Labrenzia sp. VG12: one gene and its partner. The protein of the gene in region 1 interacts with the protein of each later gene in a pairwise test. Links are inferred from orthologs where the notes say so. Each region holds a gene or a part of one and is shown in the gene's direction. Other genes may lie near its edges.

Evidence for each region.
Region 2: the proteins of CHH27_RS03200 (region 1) and CHH27_RS21930 interact in binary tests that used the Escherichia coli proteins (3 or more experiments, as listed by UniProt). The link is inferred for Labrenzia sp. VG12 from one-to-one orthologs.

Annotation. Positions count from the first base shown.
Region 1 is NZ_CP022529.1:688,750-695,050, reverse strand. Bases 2,408-5,362 are described here. They hold CHH27_RS03200 (ABC-F family ATP-binding cassette domain-containing protein), read left to right. Parts: upstream 2,408-2,919; coding sequence 2,920-4,806; downstream 4,807-5,362. Other genes in these bases: CHH27_RS03195 (HAD family hydrolase), read left to right, coding at 4,806-5,362; CHH27_RS03205 (alpha/beta fold hydrolase), read left to right, coding at 2,408-2,796. Also shown: CHH27_RS03215 (DUF4344 domain-containing metallopeptidase), read left to right, coding at 1-577; CHH27_RS03210 (helix-turn-helix transcriptional regulator), read right to left, coding at 562-1,584; more of CHH27_RS03205, read left to right, coding at 1,804-2,407; more of CHH27_RS03195, read left to right, coding at 5,363-5,504; CHH27_RS03190 (glycoside hydrolase family 5 protein), read right to left, coding at 5,577-6,301. UniProt on the Escherichia coli protein: Genetic data indicate it may be involved in ribosome assembly or function.
Region 2 is NZ_CP022529.1:4,727,329-4,734,225, forward strand. The notes cover bases 1,521-5,071. They hold CHH27_RS21930 (2-oxoglutarate dehydrogenase E1 component), read left to right. Parts: upstream 1,521-1,883; coding sequence 1,884-4,871; downstream 4,872-5,071. Other genes in these bases: sucD (succinate--CoA ligase subunit alpha), read left to right, coding at 1,521-1,671; odhB (2-oxoglutarate dehydrogenase complex dihydrolipoyllysine-residue succinyltransferase), read left to right, coding at 4,937-5,071. In the rest of the region: sucC (ADP-forming succinate--CoA ligase subunit beta), read left to right, coding at 1-430; more of sucD, read left to right, coding at 766-1,520; more of odhB, read left to right, coding at 5,072-6,448; CHH27_RS21940 (LysE family translocator), read left to right, coding at 6,489-6,897. UniProt on the Escherichia coli protein: E1 component of the 2-oxoglutarate dehydrogenase (OGDH) complex which catalyzes the decarboxylation of 2-oxoglutarate, the first step in the conversion of 2-oxoglutarate to succinyl-CoA and CO(2).

The DNA of each region.
Region 1 (6,301 bases):
GCTGTCCGCCGATACGGACGACATGGACCTCTTTCTCAAACAGGCCATGATCGGCTGGTTTCTGATTGCCGAAGAAGCCTATGAAGACCTGATCTTCTACGACGAACACGACCTCGATCAACAGCGTGGCTACCGGATGCTCTGCCTGATGGTCGGCGCTGACGAAGAGGATTTTCTGGAGCTCGCACTGGAACTCGACCTGCCGGAGGAAAGGATCGAAACCTGCGGTTTCGATTATGATCAGGCCGCCGATTCCTGGGAAGTCGTCACGGATCCTTATGTGCGTGAGGAAGACGGCCGCGGCGGCAAGATCAAGGTGAAATACGAACCGGCACCGGACGGTCTGAAATCGATGGAAGTGTTCATCAGGGAAAGCGGTCTTCTGGAACTCGTCGCCGAGGAACTGGACACGTTTTACGAGCTGCCGGAAGAAGTGACCTTCCTTGCCGCCACCTGCGACGAGGAAAACGCCTTCTGGGATCCACAGACCCGTGAAGTCATCTTGTGCCACGAATTGCTCGGCGGATTTGCGTCGATCTATCTGAGCCTGCCGAGCGAGGATCAGGCCGCCGACTGAGCCTTTTTCCGGTAGGTGCCCGGCGCGTCGCCATACGCCTTCTGGAACTCCCTGTAGAAGTTCGAGCGGGTCAGAAAACCAACCTGATCCTGGATGCGCGCAACCGGTTCATCCGTTGAGACAAGAAGTCTTGCCGCTTCTTCGAGCCGCATCTGATTGACGAACTGGCTGACATTGCCACCGGTGACGGAATTGATCGCGTGGGAGAGGTCCCGGTCCGGCACGCCAACCCGCCGGGCCAGCCGGGTCAAGGTCAGGCTCGGATCGCGAAAAAGGTCCTGGTCAGTCAGAACCTTCCTGGCGGTTTCAACCAGGGCGCTGTCTGCCTCATCCTCCCTTTCGATGCCATCTGCTTTTCGCTTTTTCGGACGCTTGCGCAGCGACACAAGCACGAGCGCAAGGGCTATGGCGAGAAAAAGAAGGCTTGCCAGCGACACCGCTCGAGCTGCGGTATCCTGCTGCGCCTGTGCGAACAGAAGCGCGATCCAGACATCGACAAATAGAGTTGCTGCCATGGCAAAGACGGCAACAAGAAGCAGTTTTCTGAGCGGTGTGCCAAGCGCTGTCGGCGCTTGCGAAAAACAGTCGCCCCCCTCCAGCCACAGCCGGATCAGCGCCAGCGTATAGACCATGTAGCTCGCCGCGATCAGGCCATCGACATACCCGCTGACAGGAACCGGGATCATCATGGCGATCGTCACCACGCAGGCCACGATCACGTGAAAAACGGCTCTGCGCCGGAAACGGCCGACAGCCTCGGTCAAGGACCGGAAAGCGAGATAGAGACCTGGTGCCACCCAGACCGGAAGTGTTCTTTGCACGGCCAGCAATTCGAAAAAGCCATAGGCAAAGCGCATGCCGACGAGAGACGCTTCCAGCGCCATGAGCAGGAACAGACCGGCAAACAAGCCACGCGAAAGCCCCGGCAAGGACCGCCAGGCCAGCGCTGCAAAGGCAAGTCCCGCAAACAGGCCAGCAAGCAGAAAAGACACCGGAATGCTGATCACGTCAGCCCCACTTCGGAAATCGCATTGAAGACACTGTCCTTTATCACGTTTCAGGACAGGACATCGCCTCTGCCATGATTGTCAACAGGCCTTCTTCCACGCATCTGATGAAGACAGCTTGCACCCCAAAACGGAGATCTCATGTTGCCGTCTTCAAACCACCCTTTCCGGTTTTCGCGCCTGTTTTGTCTGACTGTATCCCTTGTCGGAGCGATGATAATGTCACCCGGCGTTCAGGCCGGCGAAGCCCTGCCCTACGGACCTGGCGTTTCGAAAATCACCATAGAAGACAACCGTCAGGACCGGCCGCTCGCGGGCGACATCTGGTATCCGACCAGCACACCGGACATTCATCCGATCGCGAACAAGAGCAAAGTCTGGCAAATGGCACCTGCCGATCCGGACGGGCCGCCGGCGGAGGGAACGTTTCCGCTGGTCGTTGTATCCCACGGCATGTACGGCAACACCTTCAACCAGTCCTGGCTCGGATCCGAGCTTGCCAGGCGCGGCTATGTCGTCGCCATGGTCAACCACCCGGGCACAAGCTCCTGGCTCCGCGACCCGGACCACACCCGCAAGCTTTGGGATCGCCCGGTCGACCTCAGCCGCCTGATCAGCTTTCTCATTGAAGAAAGTCCTTACAGGGACCGAATTGATATCAACCGCATTCATGCCGTCGGCCATTCTCTTGGCGGGTTCACGGTCATGCTGCTGGCCGGCGCAACATTTGACCAGACCCGATACGAGACCACATGTGCCGGCGAAGACCAACCCGTTGCCTGCAAGGTCCTGACCGGATGGTCCATTGCCAGGACAGAGGCCGACCAGGCGGCCATGTCGGTCTCGCGCAAGGACAGCCGCGTCAAGAAAATTGTCAGCCTCGACCTTGGCGGCACCCCGGTGCTGTCGCGGCCAAGCCTTGCCGCCCTCGATATTCCCGTCCTCGTTCTGGGCGCCGAAAGGGCAGACATGCTCGACCAGGACCGGGAATCCCGCGCACTTGCCGCGTCCCTCCCCCAGGACAGGGTTCATCATGTTGAGCTGGAGGGCGCCGGGCATTTCGATTTCATGGGACAATGCAAACCGGCAGGATATGCCATTTTGAAAGAACATGAGCCCGGCGATGAAATCGTCTGTGTCAAAGGTTCCGTTGAACGCGCAAGCCAGCACCGCCGTATCCTGTCTGAGGTATTGGATTTTTTGACACCCTGACAGGCGGTTCTTTGACGAAGGCGGCGGGCAGGAGTGCAGTGATGCCACAGCCCGCCGTTTCCACGCGGTTTCAAGCAGGATTCCGCTTGCATCCGGTGAGAGCCTTCGCCAAACATCCCGCCCATGTTGCAAATCAATGACCTCACTTACCGGATCGGGGACCGGCTCCTGATCGACAAGGCCAGCGTGACCCTGCCCGGCAAGGCCAAGACCGGGCTGGTCGGCCGCAATGGTGCCGGCAAATCGACGCTCTTCAAGATCATCACCGGCGAGCTCGGCACCGAAACTGGCGGCGTGCAGATCCCCAAGAGAGCCCGGATCGGCCAGGTGGCCCAGGAGGCGCCGGGCACGGAAGACACCTTGATGGAAGTGGTGCTGGCGGCCGATACCGAGCGCAGCCGGCTGCTCATGGAAGCAGAAACGGAAACCGACCCGGACCGGATTGCCGAAATCCACACCCGCCTTGCAGATATTGGAGCCCACACGGCTGAAGCACGCGCGGGGTCCATTCTCTCCGGTCTCGGGTTTGATGCCGACGCTCAGCAGCGCCCCTGCTCATCCTTTTCGGGCGGTTGGCGCATGCGTGTTGCCCTGGCTGCGGTGCTCTTTTCCGAGCCCGATCTGCTGCTGCTGGACGAGCCGACCAACTATCTCGATCTGGAAGGCACGCTCTGGCTGGAGAATTATGTCTCCCGCTATCCGCACCAAGTTCTGTTGATCTCCCACGACCGGGACCTTCTCAACAAGGCCGTGGACAGCATTGTTCACCTGGAACGCGGCAAGCTGACCTACTATTCCGGCGGCTATGACAGTTTCGACCGTCAGCGGCGCGAAGCGATGATCCTGGCCGAAAAGGCCAAGGAGAAGCAGGATGCCCAGCGCAAGCACATGCAGGCCTTCGTCGACCGCTTTCGTTACAAGGCCAGCAAGGCCCGCCAGGCGCAATCCCGGCTGAAGATGCTGGAAAAAATGCAGCCGATCGCCGCATTGACGGATGAAAGCAGCAAACCCATCCATTTCCCCGATCCGGAAGCCCAACTGGCACCACCGATCCTGAAGCTGGAAGGCGTTGCCACGGGCTATGGCGACACCAGAATTCTGTCGCGGCTGACGCTCAACATCGATACCGATGACCGGATCGCGCTTCTGGGGGCAAACGGCAACGGCAAATCGACGTTCGCAAAGCTCATTTCCGGTCGTCTCGGCGCCATGGACGGCGAGATTACCAAGGCGTCAAAGCTGAAGATCGCGTTTTTTGCCCAGCACCAGCTGGATGAACTGAAACCGGCCGAAAACTCGGTGGCTCATGTCCGCGCCCTGATGCCGGAAGCGCCCGAGGCCAAGGTCCGTGCGCGTGTCGCCCGAATGGGGCTGCCGACCGACCGCATGGATACACCGGCCAAGGATCTTTCGGGCGGGGAAAAGGCGCGTCTGCTTCTGGGGCTCGCCACCTTCGACGGTCCGCACCTGCTGATCCTCGACGAACCGACCAACCACCTGGATATCGACAGCCGCGAAGCGCTGGTCATGGCGCTGAACGAGTTCCAGGGCGCCGTGGTGCTGATCAGTCACGACCGCCACCTTGTGGAAGCCTGTGCCGATCGCCTGTGGCTCGTCGCGGATGGCAAGGTCGCGCCATATGATGGCGACATGGAGGATTACCGCCGCCTGATCCTGCAGGGACCGGAGGCTGCGCAAAGGGCCCGCGACAAGGCGGATGCCGAAGACGCCGAAAAAGCCTCGGCCCAGGAAAAACGCCGGGAAGCTGCCCAGAAGCGCAGCCAGTTGAAACCGCTGAAACAGAAGATCGACGCGGCGGAAAAGGAATTGGCCCGGCTTCAGGACAAGATCGGCCGACTCGACGAGGCTCTCGCCGACCCGGAGTTCTTTGCAAAAGAACCGGAACGGGCAACCAAGTTTGCCAAGGAACGGGCCTTCTGCGAGAAAAAACTGGTCAAGACCGAAGAGGAATGGCTGGAACTCTCCGCCGAATTCGAAGAGGTGTCCTGATGGCCGAAATTACCACGCTGGGTTTCGATGCGGATGACACGCTCTGGCACAACGAGCGTGTCTTTCGCCTGACCGAAGACCGCTTTGCCGATCTGCTTGCGGATTATACGGAAAAAAGCCAGCTCTCCGAGCGGTTGCTGGCAGCCGAGCGCCGGAATGTCCTGCATTACGGATACGGCGTGAAAGGCTTCACGCTGTCGATGATCGAGACGGCGATCGAGGTAACGGACCGCCGCGTGCCGGCCGACGTGATTGCCGAGATCCTCGAAGCCGGCCGCGAAATGATGAAGCATCCGGTGGAACCCCTCCCTCACGTGGAAGACACGCTGAAGGCGGTGAAGGGCGATTACAAGCTTGTTCTGATCACCAAGGGCGACCTCTTCGACCAGGAACGAAAGGTCACGGCGTCCGGACTGGATGTCCATTTTGATGCCATCGAGATCGTCTCGGAAAAGACCGACGCCACCTATGCGACCCTGTTTTCAAGGCACGGCAGCGGACCAGCACAGGCACTGATGATCGGCAACTCCCTGAAGTCGGATATTGTGCCTGCCCTTAATGCCGGCGCTTATGGCGCACACGTTCCCTATGACATGACCTGGGCCCTTGAAGAGGCCGACGAGCCGATCGGCCACGAGCGGTTCTTCAGACTGGACAATATCGGCAAGGTTCCGCAGTTGCTGGCCCGGTTGAGTTAAACACCGCCTGCTTCGTGCCGTCCCCTTCCCTGGAGACGGCACTTTGACGTTGTGCCGGTCATCCGACCGGTCTTACCCGTTCAGCTCTTCTTTCAGCAGCTCCATCAGTTTGCCGTCCCTCGGAATGTCGCCGCTCTTTCCTTCTTCCATCATCCAGTAGAACCGGCCGGGCTTCAAAGACAGCGGGAGTTCGTAATCCATGCCCTCCCATTCCTCGCGGAAGGCATAGAACGCCCAGTGGCCACCGCGGGCGTCGACGGCATCGATCACGTCCTTCAGATAGGTGCCACAATCCTGCCAGCGGCGCATACAGCCGAATTCACCTGCAACAACCCGGGTCGGCGCCAGCCCCTGCTCTTCGGCCCAGTCAAAGGCCTTGTCGATATGCGCGACGACATCCGCCTTGCGCCAGCTGAGCGCCTCGCCGCCATATTGGGTTGTCACGCCTGGATAGCGATAGGGTTCTTCGCGTTTCATGTTGCCCGAGCTGGTCGCCTCGTAAGGCTCATACATATGAAAGGCATAAAGGACACGCTCATCGTTGAGCCTGTCCGGCCAGGCGGCAAGAGAACGAGGATTGGCATAATAGCCGGCATCCACCATCACCGGTGTTGCTGTGTCCTCTTTCCTGATGGCCGCGATGACCCGGTTGTAGAACAACACCAGATCCCTGGGACCGTCAACCTGCTCTTCTTGCCAGGCAACCAGATCGCTCATGGCACCATTCTCCGCCAAACCCGTTGTCTTTTCAGGGGCGGGCTCATTGACGATGTTGTATGCTGCAATCGCGGGATGAT
Region 2 (6,897 bases), 4.0 Mb from region 1 along the record:
CTCCAAGCATGACCTTGCCTATGTCGCTCTCGACGGCGACATCGGCTGCATGGTCAATGGTGCCGGCCTTGCCATGGCGACCATGGACATCATCAAGCTCTACGGTGCCGAGCCGGCGAACTTCCTTGATGTTGGCGGTGGCGCCTCGAAAGAGAAGGTGACGGCCGCGTTCAAGATCATCACCTCCGATCCGAACGTGAAGGGCATCCTGGTCAACATCTTTGGCGGCATCATGCGCTGCGACGTGATCGCGGAAGGCGTGGTGGCAGCCGTCAAGGAAGTCGGCCTTCAGGTTCCGCTCGTTGTCCGCCTGGAAGGCACCAATGTGGAACTCGGCAAGAAGATCATCAACGAAAGCGGTCTCAACGTGATCGCCGCCGATGATCTCGACGACGCCGCCCAGAAAATCGTGAAAGCGGTCAAGGGTTAAGCCCGGAGGTACGTTCGAAATTGCTTGGTGAGATTCTGCTTCTCTTTATGGCCCTGTATAGCTCAGCAATATTGTCCATCTTGATATTTGCTCTCGCGCGGGTCCGTACAATGGGCAGGACTGAGGATTGGCTTTCAGCCCTCGTAATCGGGTTAGGGATAACCGCTAGCGGGTACCATTGGTATCTGCTGTCATCCCAAGCTCAGTTACTAGGCCGGTCATTCGTCCAGTTTTTCGCAGCACATCTCACCTTGTCCTGCCTGATTTCACTAGCGGTTTACAGCGCAGGCATTTGGTTTCGAAAGCGTGCCATGAACACGAAGGAAATTTGACAGATGTCGATCCTCGTCAATAAAGACACGAAAATCATCGTTCAGGGCCTGACCGGCAAGACCGGCACGTTCCACACGGAACAGGCACTGGAATATTACGGCACCAAGATGGTCGCCGGCGTTCATCCAAAAAAGGGTGGCGAGACCTGGGGCAGCGTGGAAAGCGCTGCTCAGCTGCCAATCTTTGCTTCCGTTGGCGAAGCCAGGGAAGCCACCGGTGCGGATGCCTCCGTGATCTACGTCCCGCCGGCAGGCGCGGGCGCTGCGATCATCGAGGCGATCGAAGCGGAAATTCCGTTCATCGTCTGCATCACCGAAGGCATCCCGGTGGCCGACATGGTCAAGGTCAAGGCCAAGCTGGACAAGTCCAACTCGCGCCTGCTCGGTCCGAACTGCCCGGGCATCCTGACACCGGAAGAATGCAAGATCGGCATCATGCCGGGCTCCATCTTCAAGAAGGGCTCCGTTGGCGTCGTCTCCCGCTCCGGCACACTGACTTATGAGGCGGTCTTCCAGACCACCAATGCCGGCCTTGGCCAGACCACGGCTGTCGGCATCGGCGGCGACCCGGTCAAGGGCACCGAGTTCATCGACGTCCTGGAAATGTTCCTGGCTGATGACGAGACCCAGTCGATCATCATGATCGGCGAGATCGGCGGTTCGGCCGAAGAGGAAGCAGCGCAGTTCCTGAAGGACGAAGCCAGGAAGGGCCGCAAGAAGCCGATGGCCGGCTTCATCGCGGGCCGCACGGCGCCTCCGGGCCGCACCATGGGCCATGCCGGTGCTGTGATTTCCGGCGGCAAGGGCGGTGCGGAAGACAAGATCGCCGCCATGGAAGAGGCCGGCATCAAGGTGTCGCCGTCTCCGGCAAAGCTCGGCGAGACTCTTCTCGAAGTCTTGAAGGGCTAAAAACCAGGATTATCTGTGGCAGAAAGCGGAAACTGTTTACGTTTTCTGCTGCATGGTGAAAGGTGGGTTGCGGCGCCGATTGTGCCGCGCCCAATATTCGAGGGGCTGGTGAGACAGGGCAACCTGACACCGGTCATGTTAGGGAACCGGCCGCGGGTCATATTATCGGCCCGCCTAAACAAAAAGGGCGGAGCAGCCCTCCGCTAAAGGACATGGCACGGCAGGAAGCGAACAACGTATTCGCACTGACGTCGTTGCTTTACGGCGCCAACGCAGCCTATATCGAAGACCTCTACGCACAGTACAAGACAGATCCGAACTCGGTTGATGCCGAGTGGCGGGACTTCTTTGCTGCCTTCCAGGACGAGAAAGACGCCGTCCTGAAGGAAGCACGCGGGGCAACCTGGAAACGCAAGGACTGGCCGATCGAGGCCAATGGCGACCTGGTCAACGCCTTTGACGGCAACTGGGGTCCGATCGAACAGAAGATCGGCGACAAGCTGAAGAAGAAGGCGGAAGCCAAGGGCGCGCCGATTTCCGACACAGAGGTCCATCAGGCGACGCGCGATTCCGTGCGTGCCCTGATGATGATCCGTGCCTACCGGATGCGCGGTCACCTGCACGCCGATCTCGATCCGCTCGGGCTGGCCGGCAAGGGCGACCATGAAGAACTGCACCCGTCTTCCTATGGCTTTGTCGAAGCCGACTGGGACCGCAAGATCTTCATCGATCACGTGCTCGGCCTCGAATACGCCACCATCCGCGAGATGCTGGAGATCCTGAAGCGGACCTATTGCTCGACCCTTGGCGTCGAGTTCATGCACATTTCCGATCCGGCCGCCAAGGCCTGGATCCAGGAGCGCATCGAAGGCCCGGACAAGCAGGTGGCCTTCACCTCGGAAGGCAAGAAGGCGATCCTGAACAAGCTGGTCGAGGCTGAGGGCTTCGAAAAGTTCCTGGACGTCAAATACACCGGCACCAAGCGTTTCGGCCTGGATGGCGGCGAGGCCCTGATCCCGGCGCTTGAGCAGATCATCAAGCGTGGCGGCCAGATGGGTCTGAAGGACATCGTGCTCGGCATGGCCCACCGTGGCCGTCTGAACGTGCTGTCCCAGGTGATGGGCAAACCGCATCGCGCCATTTTCCACGAGTTCAAGGGCGGGTCCTACGCCCCGGACGAAGTGGAAGGCTCCGGCGACGTGAAGTACCACCTCGGTGCGTCCTCCGACCGGACCTTCGACGACAACAACGTTCACCTGTCGCTGACGGCGAACCCGTCGCACCTGGAAATCGTGAACCCGGTCGTCCTCGGCAAGTCCCGCGCCAAGCAGGACCAGCTCGCAGCGGACGAAAACGGCAACTTCATCGAGACGACCGAAGTCGATCGCGGCACGGTTCTGCCGCTGCTGCTGCACGGCGATGCGGCCTTTGCCGGCCAGGGTGTCGTGGCCGAGTGTTTCGGTCTGTCCGCCCTGCGCGGGCACCGCACCGGCGGCTCGATCCATGTGATCATCAACAACCAGATCGGCTTCACCACCAACCCGCGATTCTCGCGTTCCTCGCCCTATCCGTCGGACATGGCGAAGGTGATCGAATCGCCGATCTTCCACGTCAATGCGGATGATCCGGAAGCGGTTGTCTTCGCGGCGAAGATCGCGATCGAGTTCCGCCAGACGTTCCACCGCCCCGTCGTCATCGACATGATCTGCTACCGCCGCTTCGGCCACAACGAGGGCGACGAGCCGGCGTTCACGCAGCCGATCATGTACCGCAAGATCCGCAAGCACGCGACGACGCTTCAGCTCTATTCCGAGCGCCTGGTCAATGAAGGCGTTCTGAGCCAGGAAGAAGTCGACCGGATGAAGGCCGACTGGCGCAAGCATCTGGACATCGAGTTCGACAGCGGCCAGGCCTTCAAGCCGAACAAGGCCGACTGGCTGGACGGCAAGTGGTCCGGCCTGAAACGGGCCGATGACGAAGAAGATCCGCGCCGCGGCGAAACCGGTCTTCCGGTTGACGAATTGAAGGAAATCGGCCGGGCGCTGACCCATGTGCCGGATGGCTTCAACATTCACCGCACGATTGCGCGCTTCATGAACCACCGGGAGCGCATGGTCGAGACCGGAGAGGGCATCGATTGGGCCACCGCCGAAGCGCTCGCATTCGCGTCGCTTCTGAAGGAAGGCCATCCGATCCGCCTGTCCGGTCAGGACTGCGAACGCGGCACCTTCTCGCAGCGCCACTCCGTGCTCTACGACCAGGAAGACGAAAGCCGCTACATTCCGCTGAACCACATTTCGCCCGACCAGCAGCGCTACGAGGTCATCAACTCGATGCTGTCGGAAGAGGCTGTGCTTGGCTTTGAATACGGCTATTCGCTGGCCGAGCCGCGGGCGCTGACCATGTGGGAAGCCCAGTTCGGCGACTTTGCCAATGGCGCGCAGGTTCTGTTCGACCAGTTCATCTCGTCGGGCGAACGCAAGTGGTTGCGCATGTCCGGTCTCGTCTGCCTTCTGCCGCATGGCTACGAGGGCCAGGGTCCGGAACACTCCTCCGCCCGCCTGGAGCGTTTCCTTCAACTCTGCGCGGAAGACAACATGCAGGTGGCGAACTGTTCGACACCGGCCAACTACTTCCACATCCTGCGCCGTCAGCTGCGCCGCGACATCCGCAAGCCGCTGATCCTGATGACGCCGAAATCGCTTCTGCGTCACAAGAAGGCGGTATCGAAGATCGAGGAACTCGGTCCGGATTCGACCTTCCACCGGCTGCTCTGGGACGACTGGGGCCACAACCTCAATGCCGACGGCAAGCTGGTTGCGGACGACAAGATCCGGCGGGTCGTGATGTGTTCGGGCAAGGTCTATTACGACCTCTTCGAAGAGCGCGAGAAGCGCGGCATCAACGACGTCTACCTGATGCGTGTCGAGCAGCTCTACCCGTTCCCGAAAAAGGCGCTCATGCTTGAACTGGCGCGCTTCCCGCAGGCCGAGATGGTCTGGTGTCAGGAAGAGCCGAAAAACATGGGCAGCTGGTTCTTCGTCGAGCCGTATATCGAGTGGGTCCTGGGTCAGATCGACGCCAAGCACCAGCGCCCGCGCTATGCCGGCCGCAATGCAATGGCCTCGACCGCGACCGGTCTGATGTCCGCGCATCTGGCGCAGCTGCAGGCGTTCCTCGAAGAAGCGCTCGGAGACTAATCCTTGAGAGGGCCTTCGGGCCCTCTTCTCAAAATTTGGCCAGGTAATTTTAAGAGAAGGCGACCATGGCAACCGAAATTCGCGTGCCCACGCTGGGTGAATCCGTTTCTGAAGCAACCATCGCACAATGGTTCAAAAAACCGGGCGACGCTATTGCCCAGGACGAGCCGCTTGTCGAACTGGAAACCGACAAGGTGACGGTTGAAGTTCCGGCCCCAGCCGCAGGGGTCCTGGAAAGCATCGTGGTCAAGGAAGGCGACACCGTCGAGGTCGGCGCGCTTCTGGGCCAGATCGCCGAAGGCACCGGAGCAGCCGCCGCCGCTCCCGCCAGGCAGGACAACGAACCGCAGGCGAAAGCGGCAACAAAAGCCGAGCTGGTCGACGTGGTCACGCCGAGCGCTGGCGAATCCGTCACCGAAGCCGAAGTCGGCGAATGGAGCGTCAAGGTCGGCGACACCGTCAAGGCCGACGACACGCTGGTCGAACTGGAAACCGACAAGGCTGCCCAGGAAGTTCCGGCACCGGTTGGCGGTACGGTGGTCAAGATCGCCGCTGAAACCGGCACGACAGTCGAGCCGGGTGTCCTGCTCTGCCAGATCGATCCGTCCGGTGCTGGCGCCGCAGCTGCCGCTCCGGCCGCTGCTGCACCGGCCCCGTCGGCACCGGCCGCTGCTGCAGGCACCTCGATGCCGGCGGCGCCGTCCGCCCAGAAGATGATGGCTGAAAACAACCTCAGCGCCGACCAGGTGGCCGGTTCCGGCAAGCGTGGCCAGGTGCTGAAGGAAGACGTCATCAACGCCATCGCCTCCGGTGCAACCTCCTCTGCCGCGCCGGCTCCGGCAGCCATCCCGCGTGGTCCGGTCAACGCCCAGGATGAGGTGCGCGAAGAGCGCGTGCGCATGACCAAGCTGCGCCAGACCATCGCGCGCCGCCTGAAGGATGCCCAGAACACCGCAGCCATGCTGACGACCTATAACGAGGTCGACATGGGTCCGGTCATGGAACTGCGCAAGCAGTACAAGGACCTCTTTGAGAAGAAGCACGGCGTCAAGCTCGGCTTCATGGGCTTCTTCACCAAGGCCGTGACCCACGCGCTGAAGGAAATCCCGGCCGTCAACGCCGAGATCGACGGCACCGACATCATCTACAAGAACTTCTGTCACATCGGCGTTGCCGTTGGCACCGACAAGGGGTTGGTGGTTCCGGTGGTGCGTGATGCCGACGAGATGTCCATTGCCGAAATCGAAAAGGAAATCGGCAATCTGGGCCGCAAGGCGCGCGACGGCAAACTCGGCATGGCGGACATGTCCGGCGGCACCTTCACCATCTCCAATGGTGGTGTCTACGGCTCGCTGATGTCGTCGCCGATCCTGAACGCGCCGCAGTCGGGCATCCTGGGCATGCACAAGATCCAGGAACGCCCGATGGCCGTGAACGGCCAGGTGGTGATCCGCCCGATGATGTATCTGGCGCTTTCCTATGACCACCGGATCGTCGACGGCAAGGAAGCCGTGACCTTCCTGGTGCGCGTCAAGGAAAGCCTGGAAGACCCGCAGCGCCTGGTTCTGGATCTCTGATCCGGAACCTCTACCTGAAACGACCCTGAAGGACCGCATCATGAGCCTGGAATTTCTGATTACCGCCCTGATCGTGGTGCTGGTCCCCGGAACCGGGGTCGTCTACACGGTGGCCGTCGGCCTCGGCAAGGGGCGGCAGGCGTCGATTGCCGCCGCCTTCGGCTGCACGCTCGGCATCATACCGGCGATCCTGGCCTCTGTGGTCGGCATCGCCGCCCTGATGCACACAAGTGCCCTTGTGTTCACCGCCGTCAAATATGCAGGCGTCGCCTATCTGCTCTATCTGGCCTGGCAGACGCTGAAGGACAGCGGACCGCTGGATCTGAAAGCCGACAAGAGTGCGCGCAAGAGCTTCCTTGCGACCGCGCGCACCGGCTTTCTGATCAACATCCTCAATCCGAAACTGACGGTCTTCTTCCTGGCTTTCCTGCCGCAATTCGTTGATCCGG